2 regions of the Faecalibacter bovis genome follow, and region 2 is predicted to be linked to the other one. Evidence: riboswitches for the same ligand, from Rfam matches in the RefSeq annotation. Region 2 holds a riboswitch; the other holds the start of a gene.

Region 1 (14,675 bases), 580 kb from region 2:
CAAGTGGAAATCATGTAACAAAAATTAGCTTCGTTATCAACGAAGATGGAAGTATTACTGATGTTACACCAATAACGAAAGATGAATTTGGAGAGAAAACAGCTAAATTATTACAAGTTCTTTTTGCTAAAAATGAAATTTATAACAAGAAAATTCAGCCTGCGAAATTAAATGGTAAAAATGTAAAAATGAGCTATTCTTTACCTGTTAGATTACAATATATGTAAAATATAAAAGCATAAAAAAGACCATTTCTGAATATTAAAAATGGTCTTTTTCTTTATCATTAATCAATAATTTTATATTGTTTTAAGAGATAAATCGCGTTCATCATTTGCGTTGTTCCTTTTCTCAATTTGTAATCTGAAAAGTAATTTTCGTCTACATTTTTCAGTTCAAAACAATAATTGATAATATGATCCGGAAAATCGGATTCCATCTTCGTCAATTCTAAATCATGTGTTGCGATAAAACAAGTTAAATTCGTTTTAGATTTCATTAATTTTTCCAAGAATTTCTGCGAACCAATTAATTTATCCTGAGAATTTGTTCCTTTCAAAATTTCATCTAAAATTATGTATTGTGGCTTACCTTCTTCTAAACGATCAATTAGAATTTTCAATTTATTAATTTCGTTTTTAAAATAAGAATCTCCAGACGAAAGGTTATCAACTGTACGAATACTTGTAAAAATATCCATCGGATAAAAAACCATTTCTGCCGCACTTACATTCGCACCATTCATTGCTAAAACAAGATTTGTTCCGACTGTACGCAAAAACGTACTTTTACCAGCCATGTTTGCACCAGTTATAATTGCAATATTATTTCGTCGATTAGATTGAAACTCGTTTTTAACAGCAATATCTTCACTCAATAAAGGATGAAATGCATTTTTTAAACTCAATTCAAATGGTTGATCCGAAATAATTGGCGTGGAAAAAGTATTGAATTTATCATTAAAAATTGCAAAAGAAATATACGCTTCAATCGCTGATAATTTCACAATCCAATCTTGATTATTTTTGATAGCGGATCCTACTCTACCTTCTAACTGAATGGTGTGGTACAATTTCCAAAGTGTAAAACAATTTAACAGAAAACCAGCAATTGGAATTCCTAAAGCGGAAAAACCATCCATGGAAGATTTAATCCCCTTTAATTGATCAGAAGCTTTTACACCATCATTAAAAAGTCCGTTTTTATTGTTTAAATTAATTTCTTCTTTAAAGTCTTCATTTTCTGTATGAATTAAAAGTTCAATTAAATGATCTAATTGTTCAGGGCTAATAAAGGCGAAAGAAAGTGACTTATTGATTCGATTTTTAAATAAAAAATTGATGATAAATCCTACAGGAATAGCTATCACAATCCAAAAGAAAACTGCTTTTTTAGGAAAACCTAAAACGGCTAAATAAATAAAAATCGCAAGATTGATAACTCCTAAAACAATAGGTAAAAATCTTAAATTTTGATTTTCAAATTGACGATTTAAAGTTCCGAAAATCTCGAAAGATTTTAAATTAGCTTTGCTAGAAAATGTTAAGAATTTTACAATCCAATCGGGTTTATTTTTTAATTCTTCTAAAGCTTTCTGCCGATTTAAAATTTCTTCTTTTTCAAAAATTAAGTTCGATAAAAAATATTTCAATTGTACATTTCCAATATAAGATTGTGTTTTATTTAAACGATTAAACAAAGACTGGCCTTCTAAAATATCCAAATCTTTGTTATAAACATTAGCAAAATGTTCATCGTTTATAGCTACGTATTCATCAACTCTATCGTTAGTTTTAATATCTTCAATAATTAACAAAGACTGAGAAATGTGTGCGATTTTGTTCGAAACATTTGTGGATTTCACCACAAAAATCATAAAGATTATAAATAGAATTCCGGTTGCTAAAAGCAATAAAATATTGTCATGAGAAACGTAAAAATAAAATAATACACAAGTCATAACAAATGCCGCTAAACGGATATTACTTAATAAATTTTTACGCGATTTTAATTCTGAAAATTGTTCTTTAAGTTGATTTTCTATCTGAATATAATTATTCATTTCATTCGTTTTAGTTCAGTAAAAGTAAGCATTCTAACATAAAAATTATTCTTTTACACATCTACATCAAAATCAGCATTTTGAAAATTAGAATATAAATTATACTTTTACCACGTATTTCGAATCACAGCATTGTGATACCAACCGAGAGTAGTCTCCACGGTGGTCAAATAATACGGGATTACTTTCCAAAAATAACGTAAAACATCCTCTATTAATCGAAATACAATAAACATTAAAAATTTATTGTATGAATCACACAAACATTTCAAATTTAGTTTTCAACAAACTATCTAACGTTGAATTAATTGATTTTATTAATCAATTTACACCTATTAAAAACGAATCAACTTCAACACAAATTGAAGAAGAATTTAGACGAAGAGATTTTAATTATCAGCATCTAATTAACCATAAAAAAGAGTTACAACTTGTACAGCCTTTACGTTTAATTGATGGAAATTTATTTGAAGTTAATATTCCAAAACCGCCAATGGTTGGTAATTTTTATAGGAAAGTAAAAGAGTTGATTGATTTTTTGAAATTCAGCCCATTTTTAGAAGGTAAAAATCTAGTCACATTTGATTATATATTGGATCAATTTTACGCAACAAAAGATGACGTGAAAATAATTGAAGAAAATGAGTTAGAAAATCTTCCTTCAAACACTGTTTTTATAGGTTTCAAAAACACTTTTCAGACCTTCCAGAATGAGCAAATTCTAGATAAGATAAGTTATTTAGAAACCTTTGTAATAATTGATAAAGGCCCTTTTTATCGTGGATTGAAAGAAGTTGTTATTTATAAAAATAATCAAGTTGTTGATGTATGGAAACCTACAAATATTGATTCAGAATAATCGACATTTTTTCAGCACCATTTTCATTCAAATGATCTGCATTTTGAAAATCATCCAAGGTAAATAACTCGTTATTTTCAAGGAAATTTAGCCAAATTACATTTTGATATTTTTTTGAAATAGCATGAGTAGTCATTCGCCAATAATTGAATTGCTTTGCGTTCAATTTTTTGACATAAGCATCAGTTGTTGGCGATGAAACTAAAATAACTTTAATTTGATTTTCCTCGCACCAAGAAATTATATTTTCTAATGATTTCTGATTTTGATTCATTCGCAATTTGGTTAAATTATCATCCATGTTTTTGGAATGATTATTAACCGCATGAATCGCACTTTCTTGCCAATCTAAATTTGATTTTATATAGCGCTTGTTAATATAACCAGTAGAATCTATTGTGATTTTAAAATCAGGATTACTCTTAAACAATTCTAAATCAGCTAAATTTTTATCAAAACTTTGATGTGCAATTTCAAGTTGATTTTCAATTTTAAAAGTATGAGAATATAACTGGTAATAGATGTTATAATTTTTGATTTTATGAGCAGAAGTTCCATCTTCCAAAGCCAATACATAACTAAAATATGACACAGGAATTATTACTGTTTTCAGCTGTGTTAATTGATTTTTATAACGATTAAATAGCTTCTCATCCAAATCTAAAGTTTGAGATGAATAAGCCAAATTAAATGCTGGTTTTTCAAAATATTTAGGATCTACACCAACAAAAGTATGTGAACTTCCTAGAATTAAAACTTCAATATTTTCTTTATTTTTTCGAAGATGATACTGTTTCGTTTTGAAATCATTTGGAATTGCTCTCAAAAAATATTCAAAAGAAATTGTGACCAAAAAAAAACAGAATGAAATTCCTAAAACAAACAGTAATAATTTTTTCATTCTGCAAATTTATATGTAATAAAACAATGTTTTATTTGTTTCTGACATAAATATAGATGTCATTTTCTTTATTTAAATTTCTAAAATCTAGCATACTTTCGATACATTCTTTGGCTGAAGATAATTCCCCTTCCCCATTGTAATTGATATATTTTCCTTCTGCTAACGAAGAAACATTATTGTTCAAGATTTCATCAGTTAATATCTTTCTTTCGCCAATCAATGTGTAAACATACTCGTGACCTGTTTCGTCTGTAAAATTTCGCACTCGATAGATTTCCGAAGAGTCGTTTGGTTCAGAAATAATAAATAAAAAATCTTTTTTTGGATCTTTTTCAAAAAATACTCTTTTCATAATGGAAATTTTTAGCCTATTAAATTTAACTCATTCTTTGTTACAAATAAAATTTTTAGATAAATATTCTTTTAAAATTCATCAATTAATTTGCTGATTGTCTTTTATTAAACAAATACAACAAACCGATAATAATTATTAATCCAAAAACCACTATTGCTATATTTCTATATTTATGTGGATTAGAAATCTTAATTTCAGGACTGATATTTAATTTATTTTCATTAATCAAATTAAGAATATCTTGTTTAAGAATTTCCGCTTCTTTGATGCCTTTAATGCACAGTGGATAATATTTTTCAGTATTCGTTTTATCTAACAATAAATTATAGCTATCTGTGTAATTACAATACATTTTATCGAATAAATAAACCTTTTTATCAGCATTTTTAAGCAATTCATCCATTTGTTTTGTGTATATCAACGCTTGATTGTAATCGCCTTTTACGTTGTTTGCATAGGCTAAATTATTATACACTGTAAAACTAGAATACGCGCTTTTGGTTGCATTAAAACGCAAGGATTTCTTAAATAATGAAATTGCATGAACTAATTTATTTTCATCATCCTGATTGTTACTATTAGCTGCAAGATGATCCATATAAGTAATTCCTAAATAATTATATGCAATTGTTTTAGCGACTTTATAATCTTCTTTCGGTAAAACTGTACTTAATTCTTCTAAAATTGTTATCGATTCATTTAACAAATCACGACTAACAATGATGTTACTTTTATTGAATGACAAACTTTTTTTCAGCAAAAAAGTAGATTCAACATATAATTTTTCATCTCCTTTTAGTTCACTCCCAATAAACTTAATTCTTTTCAAAATCTGATCCGTATACTCCGTATATGAAACTTTGTTGAAGTAGTCGTAAAATTCGCTCAGTAGGAAAACATAAGAAATTTTACTTTCAATTTCAGTTCTCATTATTTCTTTTTCAAAAATTGCATAACACGCTCTTGTATCACCAATTAAAAAGTAATAATGAAATAATAAAGCATTAAACTTATTTGAATAATAATCATTATCAGAACTTTTGTTTAAGCCAATTTTAATTTTAGTTTCTAAATCTTTATTGATATATAAATCTCCCAATAAATCTGACGCCGCTCTAAATTCTTTATTTAGCGATTCATCATAAAATCTTTGTTCACTTTCGAATTTCGGAAAACTATATCCCTTAAAAGAAAACAATAAAAACATCACTAATATTACTAATCTCAAAGCTAAAAGAATTAATTTTTTATTAATATACAAAATATTAAAACACAATAGCATATAATGTTTTAAATAAAATAATTAATTCGAAGCATTTGCATATCACTCTTATAAATCTTCAATTTGCGAGATAAAATTCTAAATTATTTAAACATAATTTATTCTAAAACATTTGATGAATTAGCTGAAATAAACAAACTTTGTAAAAATTTATTACAATGGAAATGCAATCATTAAATGGAAAAACAGCTTTAATTACAGGAGCTGGAAAAGGTTTAGGAAAAGCAATGGCTTTAGCATTGGCTAAAGAAGGAGTTAATTTATTATTAGTTGGTAGAACATTATCAGATTTAGAAACAGTTGCTAGCGAAGCAAAAACTATAGATGATACAATTTCTGTTTCAATTTCAACTGCAGATATTAGTGAGTTACAAGAAGTGAAAAATTCTGTTAACGAATTAACTGAAAATGCAGCATCAATAGACATCTTAATTAACAATGCAGGTATTTTAAGAGTTGGTGGAATTTTAGATTTACCAATTGAAGATTTTGAAAATACTATTAAAACAAACGTTTTAGGGACATATTACGTAATGCATGAGGTTTTACCTTATTTAACGCAACAAACATCAAGTGACATCATTAATATTGCTTCTACAGCTGGATTAAAAGGAAACGCTAATTTGAGTGCTTATGGAGCTTCTAAAGCTGCTGTGATTAATATGACGGAGGCTGTGATGCAAGAATTTAGAAAAAAAGGTGTGCGTGTTACAACGATTAACCCAAGTACAATCGCTACTGAAATGACTTTAAATGCTAAGTTTACGGATGGAAACGAAGATCGTGTTTTACAGCCTGAGGATTTAGCTTACTTAATTGTGAGTCATTTAAAACTTCCGCAGCGTGCTTTTGTAAAAGATTTCGGATTATGGTCGACTAATCCATAAGAAACATAAAGAAAAAAGCCCGTTTAAAGGGCTTTTTTTATGCAAATAAAAAAACGTTTATCTTATCAATAAACGTTTCTTAAAAAAAATGCATAAAATATTAAACTAAAAGAAAATTTCTAAACTTATATATGGAATATTGTATTTAATTCCATATTCGGATTTTTAAAAGAAACATGGTAGTTCAACTAAAAAACTACCATGTTTACTAACCTAACTAACTTAAAACTATTCTTATTTCCTATCGAGACCAATGATAACATTTAACATTAGTAAATTAGCGCCTCGATATTACTCCAAGAATATGTCGTAATCCTTGAGGTAAAAGTAGATTAGTTTTTTACTTGATGCAAGTACTTGTAGTCAAGTATCGTCATAGCGTATTATTTTTGACGTAAAAGAATATATTTTTTCCTTTTTTAAAAAACTTAAATGATTGTTATTAAATTCATTATATAATTAATAAAAATTTAAATTTTTAGTCATATTTTTTGTTATGTAAATAAAAAAAGTACAGAAATAGACGTTTCTGTACTTTATATAAAAAATTTCAATTCGGAACTGATTTATTTATCTATTTTATCACTCAAATTTTTGATAAAATCTTTCGGTCTGATATTAGTTGTATCTAAAAATGCATCAGAAAATTTCTGTCTAGAATTAAAACCACACTCTTCTGCAAGCCCATCCATCGTAAGATTTAGGTATTTTTTATCACTCACTAACTTTTTGATGATATAGTTGATACGAAGATCATTTAAATATTTTCTAAAATTCTTATTCTTATATGTATTTACAAATTTAGATAAGGTAGAACGGTTTGTATTTAAACTCTTTGCTAAAGAATCTAATGAAACATCTGAATTAATAAACTCTAGATTTTCCTCGAAAACCCTGATTTTCTGCTCTAATTCTTGAAATAAAATTTTATCCGATTCTAAAATTGTTTCAACCTTAGCTACTACAACTTCTTCAGTACTATCCTGGCTTAACTTATCAAGATACTCTTCTACTTTTCTATTTAAAATTTCGTTCTTCTTCTTTAATTTATAATAAACTAAAAATGATGCAATTGCGATAATTACAATAAGAATTAGAAGAACTATACTTTGTGTATTAAGAAATTTAACTTCTTTCTCTAATTGATCTCTTTGTAATGTTAAATTGTTCTTTATATAGTCATTGAAATAATGTTGTGAAACTTCTTGATTTACGACATAATTTATGCTATCAAATTCTATTAAAGTATTAATTACTTCAACTTGCTTGCTCTTATCACCTTGTTCTTTATAATAACTATTTAATTTCAGGAAATTATCTCGCAAAGTAATATCTGTAATTCCTGTCTTTTCATATAGCGCTTTAACTTGTTCGTAGTAACTTATTGCTTTATTTTGCTCGCCTTTTTTCTGATAATTTTCACCTAAATAATAAAGGATATACATTTCCCAGTAAACATCTTTATTATTTACAATAGTAGTTAAAGACTTCTCTAATAACTTAATTGATTCATCGTAATTTCCTTTATAAAATTGTATTATACCTTTGTTTTTTAAAGCATAATCTGAATCAATTTTATCGTTTGAACCTTTTAGATGTTCTTCGTTATAAGTTTCGGCTTTCAATATATTGTTATTTAATATATTCAGAACCGTTAACCTTCCTAATACAGCGGCTAAAGCCTTTTTATTATCATCAATTTCTTGATTATTTTTAAAGTAGTTGTAACATTCTAATAGAATCGTATTTGCTTCTTCTAAATTTCCTATATGTTGATTTGATAATGCTAATCCGTATTGAATTGTATAATATTTAGAACTATTTTTCTTTGGATCTAAATATTGAGAAGCTTTTAAATAATTTTCTAATGAAGTTTTATATTTTTTTTGTCCATATAAGAATGTTGCTTTTTCTAAATAAGCAGTTGAAATTATTTCTTCATCGTTAGTAGAAATAGCAAGAGCTATAGCTTTATCTAATCTTTCGAAGATTGCTTCATTTGTTAGATCAGTTCTATTATTAAGTAACTCTTTTATGTTTTCGTTTTTAATATCTGTTTGTGAAAAGGAATTTATACAAACAAATAGAAAAAAAATTAAAGTATTTAACTTCATTTTTAATTATTTACAATCAATTATATACGTTTTCCGTCATTATATATAAAATATGACTATATTTATTTCCAAATATAACCTACAATATATAGTTTTGAAAAAAAAACATATGAATATTAAACGACTTTACTCTAAATTAATTGTATTAACTGCAATATCTTTATCACTTGTTTCATGTGCAAACGATGATGACAACTCTGAATACAACGCTACTTTCCCGAAAATTGAATCAAGAAACACAACTGATACAATTAATTCGAGCAACACAAATCCAGCTATAAATTTATTTGGAAAAGAAAAAGAAAAGGAAAGACCTCAAGCTTGTCAAGGTTGGAATTGTGTACAATTTGACTAATAAATTTTTATATAAATTTTAAAAAATCGGAAAATCTTAAGATTTTCCGATTTTTATTTTTAATCAAATTTGAATTGATTTTTTTCTATTAAATAATTAAAGTACTTAATTATTTTTTTATATCTAATTTTAAAATTTGATACTAAAAAAATTAAAAGTCATTTTATAAATTGAATCTAAATACTTCTATTTCACAAATTAGTTTATAAAAGATATATTATATTGGGTAAAATCTTTCAATACTTATTCTATCAAAAAATAATATATTCTACCCTTCTTCACTTAAATTAATCATATCTAAATATATTAACTAGGCCTTTATGCTTGTATTTAAAATTTCAAAACATTTTAAAGCCTATTATGCATATCTACCTTACGTTTTAGTATAAGAATTTTCAAATTGAACTTTAAAGATTAATTAATAACTAACATTTATTAACAACTATCAACTTACCTTAATATTAAGCTAAATCTCTATTTGTTTTTATACGATGTATCAAAAATATCTACATAGATCAATACCACTCCCTACGAAACCGTAATTAATAAATCTTTTATTAGTTATTAATTTTTACTTTTTCGGAAAAATTATATTTTAGAAAAAATTCATTTTTCATAAAGCTTAATTAACTTATATAAAATAATTTAACCAACAAAAAACTAATGTAAGAATTAATAAAACTTATACACTTGTAATATAAGTACAATCTATTGTTTTATAATTTTGCTCTATAATTAATCGAAATCCCATTATGAAAAAGAATTACATTTTAATCGCTATTGTATTTGGAGCAACCTCTTTGAATGCACAAGTTGGTATAAATACTGAATTACCAAAATCAACGTTGCATGTTAAAGAATCTGAAGAATTTAAATCTACATTACCTGAAGGTATAATTACACCACAATTTTCTGGAAACGATTTAAAAGCAAAAGATAATTTATATACTGAGTTACAAAAAGGAACTATAGTTTATATTACTGAAGGTTTAACAGAAGCTGCAAGTGATAAAACTATCAACATTAATAATCCAGGATATTACTTTTTTGACGGAGCTGTTTGGCAAAAAATGAATATTGAACCTTGGAGAATACAAAACACTAATAAACAAGCATCTAACAACTATGAAAACATTTACCAAGAAGGTAATGTAGCTATTGGTTTTAAAGAAAATGACCCAACTTCTAAATATAAATTAGATGTAAAGGGAGCAACAAAAACAGAAGTTAATAGTGAAAACGAGAATTATGTAAAAATTAATGGTGACAAAGGCCGTGTTCCTTATTTGGGAAATTTTAATTATAATTTCGAATCTTATTACAGTGGAGATATAATAGATTTCACAAACTCTGAGAATGTTTTTAATAACTCATTAATAAATGGTAGATTAAGTACAAGAAACACTCTTTATTACCCAACAAATAATAATTCTTTAAAATTAATAGGTCGAGAAGAGAGATATGATAACAAAACTAATTCAGATTTACACTCTAATGTACAGTCTATACATTTATTAAACGGTAATAGCGCATCATTTACAGTTTCAACTGATAGTGATAAATATTTGCATAACGGTATAGTGATGCAATCTAATCCTGATGCATCTAATTTAAAAAGTGTATTTACTTTAAATTCTAGACAAGACTTTGAAAATCAAAATACAATAAGTTTATCTGACCCTAAAGGAATAGTATTTCAATATTCTAAACCAGATGAAGTATCTGGAATCAGAACATCAGGTGCATATATATTCCCAAAATCTATAGGGTCTGAAAATCAGGTTTTAACTACTAAAGGATATGACAATTCAAATCCACCTAGAGATGCAGATGGAAACCCTCTAATACGTACAGAACTAGAATGGAAAAATATTTCTGATTTAACAAGTCCACAGCCTTGGAAAGTACAAGGAACTGAAACACAAGCATCAGACAACAACCAAAATATTTACCAAGAAGGTAAAGTTGCAATTGGATTTGATAAGGATGGACCTGTTTCAAATTATAACTTACACGTAAAAGGTACATCTAATGTTGTAAATAACACTAGTTCGTTAAATAGTTTTGATGTAAAAGGTTTAGCTGTAGATTACGGTTCTTCGAATGAAATTATTGTAGATGTAAAATCAATGTATTCTGGTGAAGCTATTGATATAACTAATCCAGAAAATATATTATCTATAGATTCTAAAACAAATAATAGAAAAGGATACTATGAAGTAATTGGGTCAGCAAATAGTACGGATACGAACCAAACATTAAAACAAGAAATTTTCTTCGATAAGTCAAATCCTGATTTAAAAATAAACGTAAATAAGTCAACTGGTTTTGTAGGTAAATCTGCAATTAATCAAATTTTTATTAATTCTGGTAACAATCACTCAAATTCTATTATTATGCAAAGTGATTCGGAAGATGTTGGGTTAAATGGCTTTGTTTTAGAATCAAAAGTTAATGGTAATGTAAATAAAATTTCATTAGAAAATTCTACAGGAATTAAATTTTCTTTTAGTGACAATAACGATACTGAAAATAAAAGTTCATACGTATTCCCAAGAAAAGCAGGTACTTTAAATCAAGTTTTAGTATCTAAAACCCAAGATGAAACAAATACAACACATTTAGAATGGAAAAATATTTCTGATTTAATTAGTCCACAAACAGAACCTTGGAAAATTCAGGGAACTGATACACAAGCGTCAGACAACAATCAAAATATTTACCAAGAAGGTAAAGTTGCAATTGGACATAAATTAACGGATAGAGTAGCAGATACTTCATTAGAAGTAAATGGGGCTATTTCTACTATCAAAACGACAAATATAAATAATCAAAAATTCACTAATTCAAAACTTATCAGTCAAGAGTTTAATAATGGCAATGAAAGTGTTTTTATTGATGGTAATTTTGGATATCTAGGCGAACCTTTTGATTTTACTTCTTCAGTATCTAATTTTAGAAATTCAGTAGAAGATATAATATTATCACCTAAAGGATTTATGGATTATAAAGTAACAGGATTAACAGATAACCGACTAGTAAGTTTAAATGAAGTCCGTATTTACGATAAGACTAACTCTAATCAAAAAATTATTTTTGAAAATGACTATGGTATTAATCTAAGTAATTCTAATTATCGTGTAGCAACTGGTGTAGGTGAATATTCGACGGGATTAAAAATGATAAGTGATGTTAATAATTCTGGAGAATTCTCAAATCAATTCATTTTAGGTTCATATAACATTAGTAATAAAAATGAAATTAAATTAGGTACTACAGAAGAAAATGTAACTTTTAAGTTCTCTAGAAAAATTTCTGATGATATGTACCGTGAGGAATCTTATGTTTTCCCATCTAATAATGGAGAAAAAAATCAAGTACTTGTTACCGATGGTGGTAGTAGTAATACAATCAACTCTAATGCAAAACTAGAATGGAAGAATATGGGTGAAATTGTAGAAGAAGTAGTTTTGAATAAAATTAAAATTAAATCACCAGGTAATAAATGTTTTGAAATAACTGTATCTGACAATGGACAATTAAATACTGAAGAAGTTACATGTCCACAATAATAAATAAACCAATTTAATAGAATAAATCTTTTCAATTAACCAATTAATAGACCTATTTTTTTTAGATAGGTCTATTTTTAATTCCAAAATTTATATTCTATAAATTTATTTTAAATTGAGTCATATAAAATATTTACTATTTGTTTTATAAATTATCCTATCATATTCTATATATTAAAAAAATCCCATTCAAAATATTGAATGGGATTATTGTTTATAATTAATTATCTTAATTCTTAGTTGTTCTTTTTATTATAAGTTTTCAGAATCATATCAGCGGCTTTTTCGCCAATCATAATGGTAGGTGCGTTAGTGTTACCAGAAGGAACATCTGGCATCACTGAAGCATCAGCTACTCTTAGTCCTTCAATACCATAAACTCTTAATTCCGGATCTACAACTGATTCTTTGTCGATTCCCATTTTACAAGTTCCTGTCATATGATGGTATGTACTTGCAGATTTTCTGATATAATCTAAAACTTCTTCTTTAGATTTATCTTTTCCTGGATAAATTTCTTCTTTCATCCAATCTTTTAAAGCTTCTGTGTAACCTAATTTACGACACAATTCAACAGCTTCGTATAAAGCATCTAAATCTGCTTGTTCTGATAAATATTTAGGATCAATGATTGGATATTCTTTTGGATTACTTGATTTCAGTTTAATGAATCCTTTAGAAACCGGTCTAATCATCCCTGCACAAAACGTAAAAGCATTTTCTGGACCTTCAAAACCTGGAGCATAATATGGTAAAGCCATAAATAAAGGTTGCATATCTGGCACTTTCATTTCTGGACGACTTTTCCAAAATATTTGTGCTTCTAATAAATTCGCTTTTGGAGGAACAATCGTTTGCTTAGCTTCAAAAATTACACTACATAATAAATGATCTTGTAAATTTTTACCAACACCTGGTAAATGATGAATGGTTTCAATCCCTACATTACTTAATTCACTTTGATCTCCAATTCCCGAAAGCATTAATAGCTGAGCTGAACCTATAGTACCTGCAGAAAGTACTATTTCCTCATTTGCACGAGTCTGAATTATTTCACCTTCTTTCTCATACTCTACTCCAACACACTTCTTACCTTCGATAATCAACCTATGAACCGTTGCTTCTGTAATAATCGTTAAATTATCACTATTTAAATAAGGTTTTAAAAACGCTTCAGAAGTAGATGCTCTAACACCATCTTTTGTAACAGACAAATCATTTAAACCAGCTCCCCAAATATTTGTATTAAAATCATCAGTTGTAGGATAACCTAACTCTTTACAACCATTAATAGCTGCAATAGAAATAGGATTTGGTTCTTTAATTTTAGTTACAGCCATTGGACCGTCAGCACCATGAGTTTCAGATTCACCCAATTCATAAGCTTCAGATTTTTTAAAATAAGGCAAAACACTTTCATAATCCCAACCGTAACAACCTTTATACGCCCAGTTATCATAATCCTCTTTCGCTCCACGAATGTAAATCATTCCATTAATTGCACTAGAACCTCCTAACGTTTTTCCACGAGGCCAATATTTAGTAGTATTTCCGGCTGCTTCTTGAGGTACTGTATGATATGCCCAATCTCTTTTTGTATTCCAAATTAATGGCCATTGTGCAGGCGATTGAATTTCTTCAGCTACATCAGAAGGTCCAGCTTCTAGAATTAAAACTTTTAAATTTTTATTTTCAGCTAATCGAGAAGCAACAACTGCACCTCCAGAACCTGCTCCAATAACTATGTAATCGTATGTATTTTTCATTTTTGTGTGGTTTAATTTTAGATAATTATTTTTTATAACTCATTATTTTTGGAACTGTCACAGCTTTTAATCCTTCAATTCCGAATTCAACTCCATATCCAGATTGTTTTACACCTCCAAAAGGTACAAATGGATGTATAGCACCATGTTGATTCATCCAAACAGTTCCTGCTTCTAACTGATCAGCAACTTCTTCCATTAACTTTTGATCATTACCCCAAACAGAAGCTCCTAACCCGATTTCTAAGCTGTTGGCTTTTTCTATAGCTTCTTCTAAAGTTTTATAGGTAATAATTGGTAAAACGGTTCCGAATTGCTCCTCATCTACAATTGCATCACCATTATCAACACCAGTTACAAATGTGATTGGAATATAAAATCCATCATTTGACACTTCCGGATTTGGAACAATAATTTTAGCTTTTGGATTTTTAGCAGTTGCTTCTATCAAAGCATTTACTTTATCAAATTGCATTTGGTTTTGAATTGGACCTAATAAAACATCTTCATTCATCCCAT
Region 2 (18,663 bases):
ATAAATACGGAACATAGCAAAATCTCCGGTATGGCGTGGCCAAACCCAGTTATCAGTATCGTTACCATATTTACCAATTGCAGATGGAGGAGCACCAACTAAACGAACATCGTTAAATGTTTCAGTCGTAAATTGGTAGTATTCATTTCCTTTATAAAATGCTCTTGTAAAAGTTTTTTGGTATTGAGATGTTTTTGTTTCAGCAGTTAATTTTTCAATATTTGCTTTCACAATAGACTCACGTTGTTCTTCAGTCATCTCAGGTTTTACACCTTTTAAGATTTTCTTTGTAACGTTCTCAATTTTAGTAATAAAAGTTGCGGTTAAACCTTTGTTAGGTAATTCATCTTTTAATTCTTTAGCCCAAAATCCATCAGTTAAATAATCATTTTCTAATGATGAGTGTGATTGAATTTGACCATATCCACAGTGATGATTTGTTAATAATAATCCTTGAGGTGAAATTACTTCAGAAGTACATCCGCCACCAAAGTGTGCTACTGCATTATTAATACTTTTATCACCTGTACTAAAAATATCCTTAGACGAGATTTGTAATCCCATCTCTTTCATTTCTTTCTCATTCAACTCTGTAGGGATCCACATTCCACCACCTTGTTGTGCAAATCCCATATAACTTGCTAACAAAGTGAATAATAATGATCCTCTAACCATCATTTTTTTCATGATTCTTCTTTTTATAATATATAAACTTTCCCAAATATAACAGATTCGGAGTGGATTCCCATATATAATTTGTAAAAATTATGAGCCAGTTCCTAAAGTTGATTTACTAGTTATTATCATAGAAAATATTAAATATTTAAATTAGTTTAGCAATACTTAAATTAACAAACTATTATATAAAGATGCTAAAGAAAATTTTTACTCTATTTATCGGTGCAGCAACTATTACTTCTTGTACCATTGCAGAAGAAGTTGTTGTAACAGAAACAGGAGGAGTTGACTATGTACAAAAAATTGAAATGCCACAAATGGCAGCAATGATGGGTGCAGTTGATATGGATGAGAAAATAGAAATGAATCAGATTTCTAATACTGAATTTACATATTTAGAATTTCTAGAGAAAATGCAAACGATGGGTTCAAAAAAATCAGCTAATAATTTGAAAGATTTTTCAATTTATAAAGATGAATTGGATGCTATTGATTTTGTGAAGTTTAGATTAGATATGCGAGATAATTTTGCTTTAGAAGTTATTAATAGATCTAAATCTGTTGATGAATTTAATTCAAATTCTGTTATCATAGAAAATACTTTTGCTACAATTAGCCAAAAAGAAAAAGCTAGAATTGAAGCAGTAAAATTAGCAGAAGAATCTAAAAAGAAAAAGAAGAAAAAGAAAAAAAATCAGGAGGAAGGTTCACCATTTGACGAATTATTTTCGGATAATCCACTTTCAAATTTTTCGAGCATGAAATATGCTTTTGATGGGAAAACATTTTCTAAAACAATAGATTCGGAAAAATATTTAAAAGATTATCAATCTGAAGAATTTGAAACAGAAGAGGAGAAGCAAATGTTTGCGGGAATGATGAAGCAAATGAAATTTAAATACAAATATACTTTCCCTCGTAAAATTAAATCTGTAAATATTGAAGATGTTATGTTTACATCAGACGGAAAATCATTTATTAAAGAATATAGTTTAGATCAATTAATTGGTGATCCAGCATTAGGAAATTTTAAAGTAGAATTAGAAGATTAAATATAAAACCACCTTTTTAAGGTGTTTTTTTTGTTGATGCTATCTATAAAACGTTTTGTAAATTTGTTGCACAAAATTACTATTTAATGAAGCAAGAAGTGTTCTTCCAGGATTTAGGAATCAATAGAGATTATCAAGAGATTTGGGATCTTCAGGAAGAGTTATTAGCAGAAAATGTAGCCATTAAGCAATATAATAGAAGTCAAGAAAAAGAAGGTTCAACAGCTTTTAAAGCGACAAAAAATCATCTTTTTTTTGTTGAACATCCTCATGTATATACTTTAGGGAAAAGTGGCGATGTAGAAAATATGTTAGCCAACGAAGATAAATTAAACGAAATCCAAGCGACATTTGTAAAAACAAATAGAGGTGGAGATATTACCTATCACGGACCAGGGCAATTGGTTGGTTATCCAATTCTTGATTTAGAGACTTTTAAACCTGATATTCATTTATACATGCGAAATTTGGAAGAAGTTATTATCCGAACGTTAGCAGAATACGGATTAAAAGGTGAGCGTTCTCAAGGTGAAACAGGTGTTTGGCTAGATGTCGGTAAACCATATGCACGTAAAATTTGTGCAATGGGTGTTAAAGCTTCTAGATGGGTTACTATGCATGGTTTTGCTTTAAATGTAAATTCGGATTTACGTTATTTTGAATATATAATTCCTTGTGGGATAAAAGACAAAGCTGTGGCTTCTCTTGATCGTGAACTTAATCGAGAAATTGACATGGAAGAAATTAAAGGATTCGTTCAAAAACACTTTGAAGAAGTATTTGAAGTGAATTTAAAGATAAGTTAAAAAGATTTTTATTTTAAGTTAGATTTAACATATATTTAGAAACTACTTGATTATTCAGGTAGTTTTTTTTAATTAAATCTATTACAAACATATGAGTCAATCACAAAAAACTAATTGGGCACAATTTATACCTTTAGTTACGGTCTTTTTCTTCTGGGGATTTGTTGCTGCGAGTAATGACATCTTAATTCCAGTATTTAAAAAAGCGTTTGATTTAACACAAGGACAAAGTCAATTCGTATCATTAGCATTCTATATTGCCTACACCGTAGGTTCAGTTATTTACATGTTAATTTCTCTAGCCACAGGAAAAGATTTAATCAATAGATTCGGTTATAAAAATAGCTTAGTTTTTGGATTATTAGTTTCAGCTTTAGGTACTTTACTATTTATACCAGCAGCTAATACTGGATCTTACGAATTAATGTTAGCCGGTTTATTTACAGTTGCGTTAGGGTTTTCGGTTCAACAAACTGTTGCAAATCCGTTAGCAATCGCATTAGGAAATGTAAAAACTGGTTCTCAACGTCTAACACTTGCTGGAGGAATTAATAATTTAGGAACTACCATTGGTCCATTAATTGTTGCTTATGCAATTTTCGGTGGTGCTGATGCGAAAGATTCTGATCTTAGCATCGAAGCTGTTAAAATTCCATACATCTGTTTAGGTATCGCATTTACATTGGTTGCAGTTTTCTTAAAATTCTCGAAATTACCAAATCATATTGAGGAAGAAGTTGAAGAAGATGATTTATATTTTGGATTAGACAAAGAAGATAAACCTGCTGTGGCTAAAAAAGTTGATCGATCATCAGCTTTAAAATATCCTCAGTTGGTTTTAGGGATGATTGCTATTTTCTTATACGTTGGTGTAGAAGTTTCTACAGTAAGTAATTTCCCAGCTTATATGGAAAACGAATTAGGATTTTCTATTTCTCAAGTTACACCATATGTTTCCTTATATTGGGCAAGTATGATGATTGGTCGCTGGGGTGGTGCTGCAGAGGCTTTTGGTTTAGATAAAGCTAAAACAATGTTTTTGAAAGTTGTTGCTCCATATTTAGCTTTTGGAATTTTCTTATTAGTGAATTACATCGCCGGACACGATTTAAAACCTTTCTATTTTTACGCATTAATTATTTTGATTTTAATCATCGCTGATATTGCTACAGAAGGAAATCCTGCGCGTATGTTATTAATATTCTCTATCATAGGTATTATAGCTTTACTAATCGGAATGAATACTTCAGGATTAGTTTCTGTATATGCAATTACATCTGTCGGATTATTTTGTAGTACGTTATGGCCTTGTATTTTTGCGTTAGCAACTAATGGATTAGGTAAAAATACATCTCAAGGTTCGTCTTTTTTAATTATGATGATTTTTGGTGGAGGTATAATCAGTTCTCTTCAAGGAATGTTAGCAGATTTTACGTCAATCCATTTTAGTTATATCCTATGTGTTTTATGTTTTGTTTATTTAGCATTTTATGCTGTTGCGACTAAATCAATATTCAAAAAACAAGGATTATAAATCTATTATAGTTTTCAAAATTTAAGGAGTGTTCCATCGGAGCACTCCTTTTTTTATTTGATAATGTTTTTATTACTAGAAATCACGTTATAAATAGAAACTTATTCATTTATAAATATTTATTCAAGATTAATTAAAATAAATCAATTTATTAATATGATAATTTTTATTAATCTTTTTTAAGAAATGTTAAATAAAAAACTTTAACAGTAATGATTATAATAATATTCTATATTTGGACCACAATATTCTAACCAAATATTGTATATCAACCAACCTAAAAATAGCCATATATTTATGCATTTACTTTCGATAAGGATTTAGATTACTTCTTATAAATCCGATACTACCATCCAATAGAATTTTCTATTTATATACACTTCTTAATTAAGAAGTAAACCAACTTGTTTTTTATAATTATAAAAAACACACTAAATCACACTTAAAATTTAATGAAAAAGACATTCTTATTTCTAAGTGCATGTGCTATTTATACATGTACAAATGTGTCTGCCCAAGTTGGGATTGGCACTAATCTACCTCAAACAACATTAGTCATTGCAGGAAAACCAAACGTCGCTAACGTCGCTGATGGTGTTATTGCTCCAAAAATTTCTAAATAGAATTTGGCTAATAAAGCAAGTGGTGTTTATACCATCGATCATATTGGTGCAATAGTTTATGTCGATACGATTACAAATGTAAATTCTGGGACAAGTCTTTCGCAAGTTTCAAACATCAAAACGCTTGGATATTATTATTTTGATGGTCAACGCTGGCAACCAATTGCGAAATGATGCTTGGGTTAATAATGAAACGAATTCTAGGGTAGAATTAGCTACTACATCTAAAGGTGAAACTCGTACAGCGAACAATAATTTTTTTATTCAAGATGTTGGCAATGTAGGGATTGGGACGCAAACACCAACTGCAAAATTACACGTGAATGGAAATCTTAAAGTTGAAACGATGGATACCTATAATGCGGATGTAGCTAAACCAGTTTATTGGAATCCGGAGACTAAATCATTATCTACAACGTTGGTACAACGACCATTTTATAATTTTAAATATAAGCTGAGAGCAAGTAAAAATGAAGATTGGATTAATAATTTTAATACATTAATTGATGCAACTAAATATACTTTAATTATAACTTCTGCGGTATTGCGTCAATCAAATATTAATGGAGAAACATTTAATAATTCGGATGCAAATGCATATATCAATCTTTTCAATACCAACGCTGGTTCTGAAAATGTTAAAGATTACAAACAAGTGTTACCGAATATTGTTCCTTTTGTAGAAGGAAATACATGGAGAGTACGAGCTGACTTTGTGAATACTGCACCATACCGAGCAAATTCTGCAGTAGATTCTTATTTCTTATGGGAAATTGATGTGCTTGTTATCAATAACAATTCGATAAATACATTAGATTCACAATTACATAAACTTGATTCTAATAGTGGTTCTGCTACTCAAAATCCTATACCACCTTCAGTAACAACACCATAAATATTTTGATTAATATAGAAGTTAAACATAACATCTAATATATGATTCAATCATTTTTACTTAATTCTTAAAAAAATAACCTCATTTATAAAATGAGGTTATTTTTTTAAAAGATAGCTTTTGCAACTTTTTGAGTGTTAATTGAATTACTCATTGTATAAAAATGTAATCCAGGAACTCCGAAATCTATTAATTCTTTGCATTGATTAATACACCATTCCATTCCAATTTCCTTAATTGTTTCTTTCTCTTTTGCTTTCAAAACTTCGATGGCTAAATCTTCTGGTAAATCAATGTAGAAATTCTGAGGAATTTTAGTTAATTGATTAAAGGTTGTTAATGGTTTAATGCCCGGAATTATCGGAACATTAATATCCATTTCACGACATTTATTTACGAAATCAAAATATTTCTGATTATCAAAAAACATTTGAGTTACGATGTAATCAGCACCTAATTCCACTTTCTTTTTTAGGTAATACATATCCATTGCCAAATTTGGAGATTCAAAATGCTTTTCTGGATAACCTGCAACTCCAATACAAAAATCCATAGGGTGAGATTCTTGAATTTCGTCATCTAAATAACTTCCTTTGTTTAATGATGTTATTTGTTCAATTAATTCAGATGCGTACGCATTTCCACCAACCTCAGGTACAAATGTTTTTTCTGTTTTAATAGGATCTCCGCGTAAAACCAATACATTGTCAATGCCTAAAAAATTCAAATCTATCAAAGCATCTTCAGTATCTTCTTTCGTAAATCCGCCACAAATTAAATGTGGAATTGCGTCAATCTTATAATGATTTTGAATCGCTGCACAAATCGCTACTGTTCCAGGTCGTTTTCTTACTTGGTAACGCTTCAATAATCCGTTATCTTTTTGCTTGTAAATGAACTCTTGTCGATGATAGGTTACATCGATAAAAGCTGGATTTAGTTCCACTAAAGGATCTAAAGTTTTAAACGTACAATTCACATCTTGTCCTTTTAATGGAGGTAAAATCTCCACCGAAAACAAAGGTTTTCCGTTTGCACGTTCTAAATGTTCAGTAACTTTCATTTTATATTGTTTAACGAAATTCGAAAATCGTTTTTCGTGTTTTTTTCTAAGTTCTAAGTGATTTGTCTTTCTGAACTCGTTTCAGAATCGCATCTAAATTTTTATCATTTTAATGAGAAGCTGAACTAAATTTAGCCTGTCGAATTAATGAATTGTCATTCTGAATTTTTCAGAATCAAATCAATTAAGCTAAATTCGGACTTATCCAGCGTTCCGCTTCTTCAATCGTAATTCCTTTGCGTTGTGCAAAATCTTCAACTTGATCCATTTTTATTTTTCCAACACCAAAATATTTCGCTTTCGGATTTCCGAAATAATAACCAGAAACTGAAGAAACGGGATACATCGCTAATGAACTCGTTAAATTGATTCCAGCATTATTTTCTACATCCAAAATCTTGAAAATCGTTTGTTTTTCTAAATGATCAGGACAAGCGGGATAACCTGGCGCAGGTCGAATTCCTTTGTATTTTTCAGCGATTAATTCGGAATTTTCTAAATTTTCATCTGCCGCATAGCCCCAATATTTTGTTCGAACTTCTTTATGTAGAAATTCTGCATAAGCTTCTGCTAAACGGTCAGCAATCGCTTTCACTAATATCGAATTATAATCATCTAAATTATCTTGAAATGATTTCGCAAAATCTTCAATTTCAGTTCCAGCTGTTACTGCAAATGCACCGATATAATCGTCTATTTCTAAATCTTTCGGTGCAATAAAATCAGCAATCGATAGGTTAGGAGCTTCTTTTGATTTTTTCGATTGTTGGCGTAAGGTGTAGAATTCATCGATTTTATTTCCGTTTTCATCTAACAATTCAATCGTATCATCATTGATTGTATTGGCTTTAAATAAACCAAATACTCCTTTTGGTTGTGCTAATTTTTCCGTTTCAATGCGATTTAACATTGCTAAAGCATCTACGTATAATTCTTTTGCATTTGTTCCAACCACATCGTCATCTAAAATCGCTGGGAATTTTCCGTGTAAATCCCAAGTTTGGAAAAATGGTGTCCAATCGATGAAATCTTTTAATTCAGTAACAGTTGCTGTGTGCGTAAATACGCCTAATTGATTGGGTTTGAAAGGCGCATTTTCATTAAAATCAAGTTTTAATTTATTGACTCTCGCTTCATCAATCGTCAAATAATCTTTTGCAACTGCACGATTCAAGAACCCTTCACGAATTTTATCATAATCTTTTTGAGTATCTTCTAATAATTCAGTCTGTTGTTGCCCAATTAATTTCTGACAAACCGTTACTGATCGAGATGCATCTAACACATGAATCGCCTTGTCGTATTCAGGAGCAACTTTTACAGCAGTATGTGCTTTAGAAGTTGTAGCTCCACCTATCATTAACGGAATCTCTAAGTTTAGACGTTTCATTTCCTTGGCAACATGAACCATTTCATCTAACGAAGGTGTAATCAAACCAGAAAGTCCAATGACATCTACTTTTTGTTTTTGTGCTTCTTCTAAAATTTTCTCAGGCGGAACCATCACACCTAAGTCAATAATTTCAAAACCATTGCAGCTTAAAACAACAGAAACGATGTTTTTCCCAATATCGTGAACATCACCTTTTACAGTGGCCATTAAAATTTTAGCAGGTTCTTTATCGCTTTTATTTCTTAATTTTTCTTCTTCTAAATAAGGTGTAAGATACGCTACGGCTTTTTTCATTACACGTGCCGATTTTACAACTTGCGGTAAAAACATTTTTCCACTACCGAATAAATCTCCAACGACATTCATTCCATCCATCAGTGGACCTTCAATCACGCGAAGTGGAGAACCGATTTGTTCCAGCGCTTCAGCAGTATCTTCATCAATAAATTCTGTAATTCCTTTAACTAAAGCAATTTCAATACGTTTTTCTAATGGTAATTCGCGCCAAGAATCATCTTTTTTCTTTTCCTTCGTAATGCCTTTTAGTCCTTCCGCAAACTCAATCAAGCGTTCAGTAGCATCTTCACGACGATCCAATAAAACATCTTCCACGTGTTCTAATAATTTAGGATCGATATCATCGTAAATCTCAATCATTTCTGGATTCACAATGCCCATATCCATTCCGTGTTGAATTGCATGATATAAGAAAGCGGAATGCATTGCTTCGCGAACTGTATTGTTTCCACGGAACGAGAACGAAACATTAGAAACGCCACCTGAAACCAATGCGTGTGGAAGATTTTCTTTGATCCATTTTGTAGCTTCAAAGAAATCAATCGCGTTGCGACGATGTTCATCCATTCCAGTTGCAACAGGGAAAATATTTACATCGAAAATGATGTCTTTTGGATTGAATTTTACTTCATTTACTAAAATATCATACGAACGTTTTACTATTTCGATACGTCTGTCGTATTTATCTGCTTGACCTTTTTCATCAAAAGCCATAATGACGGCAGCTGCACCAAAACGTTTGATTTTTTTTGCGTGTTCGATGAATAAAGCTTCTCCTTCTTTTAAGGAAATTGAATTGACTATCGCTTTTCCTTGAACGTTTTTTAAACCGGCTTCAATGATTTCCCATTTGGATGAATCAATCATAATTGGGACACGAGAAATGTCCGGTTCCGAAGCGATTAAACGTAAATATTTTGTCATTGCACCTACACCGTCGATCATTCCTTCATCCATATTGATGTCGATGATTTGTGCCCCACCATCAACTTGATCACGGGCAACTTGCAGTGCTTCTTCGTATTTTTCTTCTTTAATTAAACGCAAGAATTTTTTCGAACCTGTCACATTAGTACGTTCACCAACATTTACAAAGTTTGAATTTTCGCGTACAATTAAAGGTTCTAATCCAGCTAATTGAATTTTTACTTCTGACATTGTCCAGCTATTTTTCTTGGTTCATATTCTTTAGCGATCTCCGCCATCATACGGATATGATCTGGAGTAGTTCCACAACAACCACCGATGATATTAACTAATTTTTTCTCTAAAAATGGTTTAATATGTTCGCGCATCATTTCTGCTGTTTCATCGTATCCACCAAACGCATTTGGTAATCCAGCATTAGGATAAGCACTCACATAAAATGGCGCTTTATCTGCTAATACTTCTAAGTATGGAATTAAATCTGTTGCACCTAACGCACAGTTTAAACCAACTGATAATAAATCGATATGTTCTAATGAAATCAAAAATGCTTCAGTTGTTTGACCAGAAAGTGTTCGTCCCGATTTATCGGTAATGGTGCCAGAAGCCATTAAAGGAATATCCATTCCAATTTCTTCTAAAGCATCCTGAATCCCATAAAATGCGGCTTTTGCATTTAAAGTATCAAAAATAGTTTCCACTAAAAGAGCATCGACACCAGCTTCAATCATGGTTATTGCTTGACGGTAATACACATGGGCTAATGTGTCAAAATCAATATCACGGAAACTTGGGTCATTAACTTGTGGAGAAATTGAAGCAGTTTTATTAGTTGGACCTAAAGAACCTAACACAAAACGAGGTTTTTCTGGTGTAGAATATTCAGCACAAGCTTCTTTCGCTAAGCGAACCGCCTCATGATTTAACTCGTCCACTAAATCGACCATATCATAATCTTGCATCGAAATGATGTTGGCATTGAAAGTATTGGTTTCAATTAAATCTGCACCAGCTGCTAAATATTCACGGTGAATATTCTTGATAATTTCAGGTTGAGTCAGGACCAATAAATCATTGTTTCCTTTTAAAGAAGTATGGAAATCTTTGAATCTATCACCTCTATAATCTTCTTCTTGTAAATTGTGCTTTTGGATCATTGTTCCCATCGCACCGTCAAGAATTAAGATTCGTTCTTTTAGTATATCGTTTAAAGTCATTTAAAAAATTTTAAACCATATAGCGAAAGTAGAAGAATTTCCATTTCCTTATTTTTCTCTAAATAGAGTAGGATGTAGCACCCAACAAAATTTGGGTTGCTAAGATATCATAGGGCCTATTCCCTCCATCTTTCGTTATAAGGTTAATGCAAATTTATAATTATAATTTTAATTTTAGAAAATTTTTCTAAGTAAGTGTATTAATTTAAGTATTGTATTCTGTTTTGAATTGAAATAACATAATAAGATTGAAATTTATACTATTATTGTGATGTTTATTTTCATTTTATTTTAAATTATTAGAAATCTTTTCATATTTATAAATAATCTATGGATTTAGTAGAATAATAAAGTAGAAATTGTTTTTTAGAATACAGATTAAATTGTTGATAATTTTCAGATAACCAAGTTTTATAAAAAATATTATTCTAAAAAATGTATTATTATGTTGTTGTAATAGAAAATTATTAATTTTTAACATTTTATAAATTAGGTTTTTAGAAATTAATTTCTCTAAATTTGCTTAAAATTAGTTCATTAATATTTCAATTTATCAAGAAAAGTGGAGGGACATGGCCCTGAGAAACTTTAGCAACCTGATTTATTTAATCAAGGTGCTAATTCCATCCTTAGTTAAAGGAAAGATGAGAGAAATCTTTATCAAATCATTACGATTAGGTCATAATATATATATCGTAATTTGATTGATATTTTATCAATTTTCAACTACTTCTTCTGTGATATTTTGTTTGTATTATTTAATAAAAAACAAAATAAATATGAATCAATCAAGGCTCGAATTACTATTTTATTACAGTGATTTTTCGAAATTAAATTCTAAAAAAATCGAAAATAAATCTTCAACTTTTAATCCATTTCCGTTAAAATCATGAAAAAATTAAATATAGGCCTTTTTGGGTTTGGAGTAGTTGGGGAAGGTATTTATAAGGTTTTAGAGGATAAACCGAAGTTAAATGCATCAATCAAAAAAATTGTTATCAAGGATAAAGACAAGTTTAGAAATGCTCCAAATGAACTTTTTTCTACAAATCCTGATGATATTTTAGATGATGATGAAATAAATGTGGTGGTTGAATTAATTTCGGATTCTGATGCAGCTTATTCAATCATAAAAAAAGCGTTTATTAAACATAAACATGTCGTAAGTGCAAATAAAAAATTGATAGCAGAACATCATCTTGAATTAATAAAATTGCAAAAAGAAAATGATGTTTCTTTCTTGTATGAAGCTTCAGTTTGTGGTTCGGTTCCGATCATTAGAAATCTTGAAGAATATTTTGATAATGATTTATTGAATTATGTTTTTGGAATCGTAAATGGAACAACAAACTATATATTAACTAAAATGGCAAATGCAAATGAATCCTATCAAGATGCATTAAAATCTGCACAAAAAAATGGATTTGCAGAAGCCGATCCGACAGCAGATGTTGAGGGTTTTGATGCGGCTCATAAACTATCAATCATTACATTACATGCTTTTGGTACGAAGATTGAGATAGCTGATGTGATTAGAAAAGGAATTACTTCATTGAAAACTAAGGATTTTGAGTATGCAAGAGAAAAAGGTTATACAATAAAATTGATTGCAAATTCTAAAATCATTAATAAAAATGGAGATTTAAATTCGACTGTTTTGCCAACATTTGTCAAGCTAGATAAAACGATAGCTTTAGTAAATAATGAGTATAATGGCGTTTTAATCGGAAGTTCTTTGTCGGATGAGCAGTTTTTATATGGTAATGGCGCTGGTAGATTTCCTACTGCTTCGGCAGTTTTAAGTGATATTTCGGCTTTGCAATATGACTATGAATATTCGATTAGGAAAAAATCTGATAAAATTTTAAAAATAAATGAATCAGGTAAGTTAAAAGTTTACTTGGGTTATAAAACGGAAGTTTCTGGAATCCAGAATTTTTTTGAAGATATTGAAGAACGATACCAAAGTAATTCTTACAATCATATTATAGGAACAATTTCTATTCATCAACTAAAGAATGTGAATTTGTTGAATGATAAAAGATTATCTTTAATCGTATTCGAGTAATTTTTGTGGTTAATTAAAAGAGTAACATTTGTGTTACTCTTTTTTTATTTGTTGAAATAATTGATTAAAATTTTTCTTTTTTATCAATCCAGAAAACTTTCCTATAACTTCTAAGTTTTCATCTAAAATTATCCATAATGGAAATGCAATATCTTGATATGCAATAAATTCTGTAACAAAAGAATGAGTTTTGGTTTGAATATTAGGTTGATATTTTTGACCTAAAAATTCTATTTCGTTCAAAGATTCTCCATTCAATTTTATAAAATAGAAATTGGAATTCAGTTCAGATTTAATACTTTCATTTTTTTCAATTTCTTTCTCTTGAATTTTACAAATCCTACACCAATCTGTATTGAAATACAGGAAAATAGGTTTTGGATTTTGTTTAAATTGTTGATTAAAATCTTTTAAGTCAATCTGAGCATGAACAGGATTTAAACCAAAACATAAAATTGCAAATAGCCAATTTTTCATATTATCTAATCGTATATCTAACACCTAAAAATCCTCGTATTCCTTGTAAAGGAGAGTAATTGTAACCAGTGTCAAACGTATAACCATTTGAGTTATTAATCGGATCGTCAACTTCATAATCAAATGGATCAAAAGGTCGCATTAAAGGATTGTCTGGTACAAAATTGAAAATATTTTTCAAACCTCCATAGATTTCAAATTTACTGAAAGATTTAGTTAATTGAACGTTACTTAGCATGTACGTTTTAGAAAATTCAGGTCTGTAATCATTTTCTAAAATTGGTAATCTCATTTTTCCATACCAAGTTCTTGTCAAGTCGATGTTCCATTTTTTAGGAAAAGCATAGGAAATTGTATAATTCCCAGACCATTTTGGTGCATGTAATTGTTGAATAGTTACTTCTAAATTTTCTTCATTTTTTTCTTTTCGAAATACATCAATGTAAGAAACTCCAAGATTAATTTTTAAAGGAAAATTGAAAACAATATCCGCATTGACAGAAATTCATTGTGAAATGGCATGACCATCTAAATTATCATAAATAATTTGATCTTGATTTGTTTCAAAATCGCCAATAATTTTGTTTGTGAAATAGGAATAGAATGCAGTTGCATCTAAATTTACGTTACCGAAATTGAATGTATTATTGTATACATAATTTATGTTTCCGTTGTATGATTTTTCAGGATTTAAATCATTTTTAATAATAACATCTCGTGATCCAGTTAAAGCTGCATGATCTTCTGTAAATAGATTTACAACACGAAATCCGGTTCCAAAACTTGCACGAATTGTATGAGTTTTATTCGGTGATAATTTATACGCAACACGAGGCGAGTGAATTCCTTTGTGATGTTTATCGTAATCAAATCGATAACCTAATAATAATTTATGAGTAGGATTAAATGTAATTTCATCTTGTATAAAAACTCCAGGTAAAGGAGATTCCATAGGTGAATTAGATAATCCATCGTTACTTAACGTTCCAGGTGTATTATCGTCATAAAGTGTGTATCTATACGTAGCTCCAGTTAATAAACTATGTTTACCAATTAGTTTATCCCAATAGATTTGTCCAAATGCAACATGTTGTTTAGCTTGGTAAGAATCTGTTCCGTAAAATGAATCTTGTTGATGATAGTTGTAAGAAAATTGAGTGTAAATATTTTCTGTTGTTGGTAGTTGATACATACCAAGAATTTCAGCACGATTAGTAAATATACTTTCGCCATAAACTTCGTCACTTCCGCGATGTATATTTTTATCATATTGCATTTCACCACCCCAACGATCTTCATAAACATATCGTGCAGCTAAATTTGCAATCTTGTTGTCTGTGCGTTTAAAATTCCATTTATTAAAAATTGAAATTCTATCTTGAAGTGTTACATCTGTGAAGTTGTCGTTATTCTTGACTTGTTTATTACCAAAATTAAAATAATTAAGACCTATTAAACTACTTGCATTATCATTGACTTTAAATTTATAGGCTAAATCGATATTATTTTCTAACCAAGTTGTAGAATATATATCGGCATGAAATGTATTTGCTTTGCTAGCATCTTTTGTGATGATATTGATTAAACCACCCATTGCTTCAGTTCCATATAGCGATGAAGCAGGTCCTTTTACAACTTCAATTCTGTCAATTAAACTATTAGGAATACCATTCAATCCATAAACAGTGGATAATGCTGAAACTATTGGCATACCATCAATCAAAATCATAGTATAAGGTCCTTCCATACCATTGATATGAATATCTCCAGTTGCACAAACATTACAATTAATTTGTGGTTGAATACCATTAATCATTCCGATGGATTCAAATAATGATGGATTGGGATTGGTTTTAAAATATTTGGATGTATAAACTTCAACCGGTACAGATGAATCTTTTCTAGAAACGGGTTTCATCGTTCCTGTTAAAACTACTTCTTTTAGAGATTCATTTTGTTCATTCTCAATTTGAACTGAATCATTAGTTATTTCTTGTGCATGTGTTATACAAGTTGCTAAAAGTAATAAGGAAATGAATTTTTTGTTCATAATAAGATTGATGTATTTTATTTGTTAGACAAATCTAACAAAAATTAAATTAAGCTAAAACAAATAAGATGTATTTATATATAATTTATATTTGTTGAATGAATTCATTAGTTGAAGAAAATTACTTAAAAACACTATTTCATCTATCAGGAAATGGTCGAGGTGAAGTAAATGTTAAGGATTTGAGTAAGTCACTAAATATTAAAATGCCGACTGTAAATAGTATGATGAAAAAGTTGGCTGAAAAGGATTTAGTGTTTTATGAAACTTATAAACCACTTCGTTTAACTGAGCAAGGTGTGCTGAAAGCTGCATTAATTGTGCGTAAGCATAGATTAACAGAAATGTTTTTGGTAGAGAAGATGGGAATTGGATGGGAACATGTTCATGACATTGCCGAGCAAGTTGAACATATAAAAAGTCAATTGTTTTTTGACAAAATGGATGAAATTTTAAATTATCCAACTATTGATCCGCATGGATCTCCGATTCCAGATAAAGATGGAAATTTTAAAAGTGTGAATTATAAATTCTTGAATGAATTTAAAATTGAAGATAAAGTGGAATTTTGTGCTGTTACAAAATCATCAGATGAATTTTTAAAATTTTTGAATTCGAAGAATATTCATCTTGGTGACCAAATTATAATTGAGCATATTGAGAATTTCGATCAGTCAATGACTGTAAGATTTTTGAAGGATAATAGAGTTGAGGTGTTTAGTTTAGAAGTTACCTCTCGTTTATTAGTAAAATAAAAAGGAAGCAATTTGCTTCCTTTTCAATTTATATTATTTTGCTGTTCCTTTAACTCTAAAGATTTTGCGAGAAGCAACTGGGTCATTAGAAGTAATTGTAACTGTTTTATTAAAAACTCCTGCCGATGATCCTACAGAATAATTTACTTTAATATCTGCACTTTCTCCTGGAGCAATAGGTGTTTTTGGATATTCAGGTACTGTACAACCACAAGATCCCACAACACTTTTGATAACCAATGGTTCTTTCCCTGTATTTGTAATTTTCATTACAGAATTTACAGTTGTTCCTAATTTAACATCTCCTAATTCTAAATTATCTGATCCTAATTTAAGTTCTTGAGCAAATAAAGTTGAAAACCCCATTACAAAAGCACCTAATAACATTATTTTTTTCATAATTATTTCACAATTGTTATTTCAAATTTATAAAAAGATTTTTTTAAATACGTTAAAAATTTAAAAAAATATTATTTAATTCGTGACCAATTTATTACGTTAAATATGCTTTTTATAATTATATCAATTTTTATCTATTTTATTATTTCCTTTGGATTTGGAAGTTTGATAAATAAATATTTTCAAGTTAATAATCTTCTAAGTTTAAAATTATTAATTGGAATTCTATTTATCGGTATTATTTCTCTTATTAGTTCAATAGTCATACCATTAAATATAAATTATGAAATTGTTATTTCATTAGCTGGGATAATTTTAGCTATATATTATAAATTCTGGAAAGTAGAATTTAAATTTAATTATTCATTTATAATCCCCGCGGTAATAACTTGTCTTATCGCAAGTATGGATTCTTTTATATATGATACTTACTCTTATTATTTACCAACAATTAGATTTCTTGATGATTTTGGATTATTAAAAGGTTTAGGAAACTTTGATTTTAACTTAGGCCAAACTTCTTTATGGCATATAATTCAAGCATCTACAAATAATACAATTGATTTATCGTATAAATTGAATGCTTATTTGATAATAATTTATCTAATCTATATTTATGAAAATAATTTAAAAAAATATATAATTTTTCTACCTCTATTTTATTTATTTGTAGCCTCACCATCTCCTGATTTACCAATATTTGTATTATCAATAATTACTATCTTAAATTGGATTATTTATAAAAATGAAGATTCAATAAGATACGGATTATTGCTTAGTGCATTTTTGGTTTTAATAAAACCAATTGCTTTTGTTTTACCAATTTTCTTTTTAATAATTTCACTTAAAAATTATAACAATTATCTTAAATTATATTTTATAGTAGGTTGTCTAGCAATACTATTTTTTATTAAGAATATAATTTTAACAGGTAATTTTACTTTTCCTATTGGATTTGGAAATATAAGTGAACTTCCATTTTCTGTCCCTGTTGAATTGTATAGAATTTCAACTTTAGAAGGGCGTTATATTTTATTAGATACAGAAAATAAGATTGAGTTTTCAGAATTTTTAAATTGGTCTAGTGTACAATATTATATTTATCTTTTTCAAATTTTCAAATTTCCATTTTTATTTACTGTGTTTTAACGTTTGTCACTTTTCTGTATTTTTCTTATAATTGTGCAATAAGGAGTAAGGTATTAATTTTATTAAGTGCACTTTTTGTTTGTAAAACACTTGTATTTCTTTATATATCAATGCAATTCCGTTTTATATTAGATATTTTCTTACTAATTAATGTATTTTTACTATATAAAATAAACAATAATATATTAAAGTATTTATATCCTATCATTTTTTTAGCAGCAATAACTTTAGTATTTGCGAAAGACCTTAAACTGAATAATTCGAATAGTTTTATGAGAATGGTTAGTGGTTATGAGGTTTTAAATTTATTAAAACCAATAAATTACTCAGTTGGATATTATGAAAGTAAAATTTCAAATATAATAACTAATGTAGTTGTTACTTTAGATGTTTCGTCTGATGCAAAACAACCAGCAATAAATAAAAGGTTATTAAATATTTATAGTAATAATCAATTAATTCCTGTCCTAATTGACTCAACTTCGATAAAGAAAGGTTTTAAAAGCACCCCTTTAAAATCAATTGATATAAAAGATATAGAAAATCATCTTCAAAATATTTTAAGCTCTAATAAAAATTAATAGCCATGTTTTTTTTACTTGTTACAGTAATAGTTCAATTGTTTGTAATTTATAGTTTTAGTTTACTTGCAAAATTTAAATATAATTCAAATCAACTACTAAGTTTAGAATTATTAAAAGGACTTAGCATTGTTGGTATAATCTCTTGTATAATTTCATTTTTTTTGCCATTAAATATCACTTATGAAATTTGTTTAATCATTTCGGGAATCTTGCTATTTATCACTCATAAAGCATGGCTAAATTTCAAAAAATTTAAGCTTAATTATAAGTGGATGTTTTCGATTTTAATGGTTCTTACGTTATTTGTAGGTAGTATGAATGCATTTATTTATGATACTTTTTTATATTATTTACCTTCTATTAAATGGCTTGACGATTATGGATTAGTGAAAGGATTAGCAAATTTTGATTTCAATTTAGGTCAAATGTCTTTGTGGCATATTTTACAAGCTTCTTTTAATAATACAATAGATTTTACATATAAAATTAATGTTACATTAGTTGTAATTTTTCTAATATATCTTTTCGAAACCAAGCAAGAGAAATTTAGTTTTTTCTTGCCTTTGTTTTATTTCTTCATAGCCTCACCATCTACAGAATTGCCGGTTTTTATTTTTTCTGTTATTGTAATATTAAATTATTTAAATATTAAAAATGAAGATTCTATATATCTTGGAATCATTTTAGCAGCAATAT

Evidence for each region. Region 2 has a riboswitch for S-adenosylmethionine ahead of J9309_RS11495 (homocysteine S-methyltransferase family protein). Riboswitches for the same ligand answer to the same signal wherever they lie in the genome.
Region 1: it holds a riboswitch for S-adenosylmethionine, as region 2 does, so the genes downstream of both, J9309_RS08690 (hypothetical protein) here and J9309_RS11495 (homocysteine S-methyltransferase family protein) in region 2, are expected to answer to the same signal.

The regions. Positions count from the first base shown of each region.
Region 1 is NZ_CP072842.1:1,797,686-1,812,360, reverse strand. Features, by position in the region: gene J9309_RS08700 (energy transducer TonB) at 1-227, shown strand, start outside; gene J9309_RS08695 (MutS-related protein) at 287-2,062, opposite strand; SAM-I-IV-variant riboswitch at 2,172-2,267, shown strand; gene J9309_RS08690 (hypothetical protein) at 2,313-2,921, shown strand; gene J9309_RS08685 (hypothetical protein) at 2,899-3,822, opposite strand; gene J9309_RS08680 (hypothetical protein) at 3,854-4,177, opposite strand; gene J9309_RS08675 (hypothetical protein) at 4,263-5,408, opposite strand; gene J9309_RS08670 (3-ketoacyl-ACP reductase) at 5,621-6,349, shown strand; gene J9309_RS08665 (tetratricopeptide repeat protein) at 6,916-8,463, opposite strand; gene J9309_RS08660 (hypothetical protein) at 8,573-8,818, shown strand; gene J9309_RS08655 (hypothetical protein) at 9,571-12,390, shown strand; gene J9309_RS08650 (GMC family oxidoreductase) at 12,627-14,156, opposite strand; gene J9309_RS08645 (aldehyde dehydrogenase family protein) at 14,182-14,675, opposite strand, start outside.
Region 2 is NZ_CP072842.1:2,370,889-2,389,551, forward strand. Features, by position in the region: gene J9309_RS11450 (S46 family peptidase) at 1-687, opposite strand, end outside; gene J9309_RS11455 (hypothetical protein) at 870-1,730, shown strand; gene lipB (lipoyl(octanoyl) transferase LipB) at 1,817-2,536, shown strand; gene J9309_RS11465 (MFS transporter) at 2,628-4,070, shown strand; gene J9309_RS11470 (hypothetical protein) at 4,523-4,693, shown strand; gene J9309_RS11475 (hypothetical protein) at 4,697-4,867, shown strand; gene J9309_RS11480 (hypothetical protein) at 4,818-5,588, shown strand; gene metF (methylenetetrahydrofolate reductase [NAD(P)H]) at 5,695-6,651, opposite strand; gene metH (methionine synthase) at 6,836-9,499, opposite strand; gene J9309_RS11495 (homocysteine S-methyltransferase family protein) at 9,487-10,485, opposite strand; SAM riboswitch class I at 10,531-10,629, opposite strand; SAM riboswitch class I at 11,033-11,136, shown strand; gene J9309_RS11500 (homoserine dehydrogenase) at 11,375-12,553, shown strand; gene J9309_RS11505 (thioredoxin family protein) at 12,587-13,030, opposite strand; partial or broken gene J9309_RS11510 (TonB-dependent receptor plug domain-containing protein) at 13,032-15,080, opposite strand; gene J9309_RS11515 (metal-dependent transcriptional regulator) at 15,179-15,835, shown strand; gene J9309_RS11520 (DUF1573 domain-containing protein) at 15,869-16,234, opposite strand; gene J9309_RS11525 (LIC_10190 family membrane protein) at 16,340-17,383, shown strand; gene J9309_RS11530 (hypothetical protein) at 17,494-17,964, shown strand; gene J9309_RS11535 (LIC_10190 family membrane protein) at 17,970-18,663, shown strand, end outside.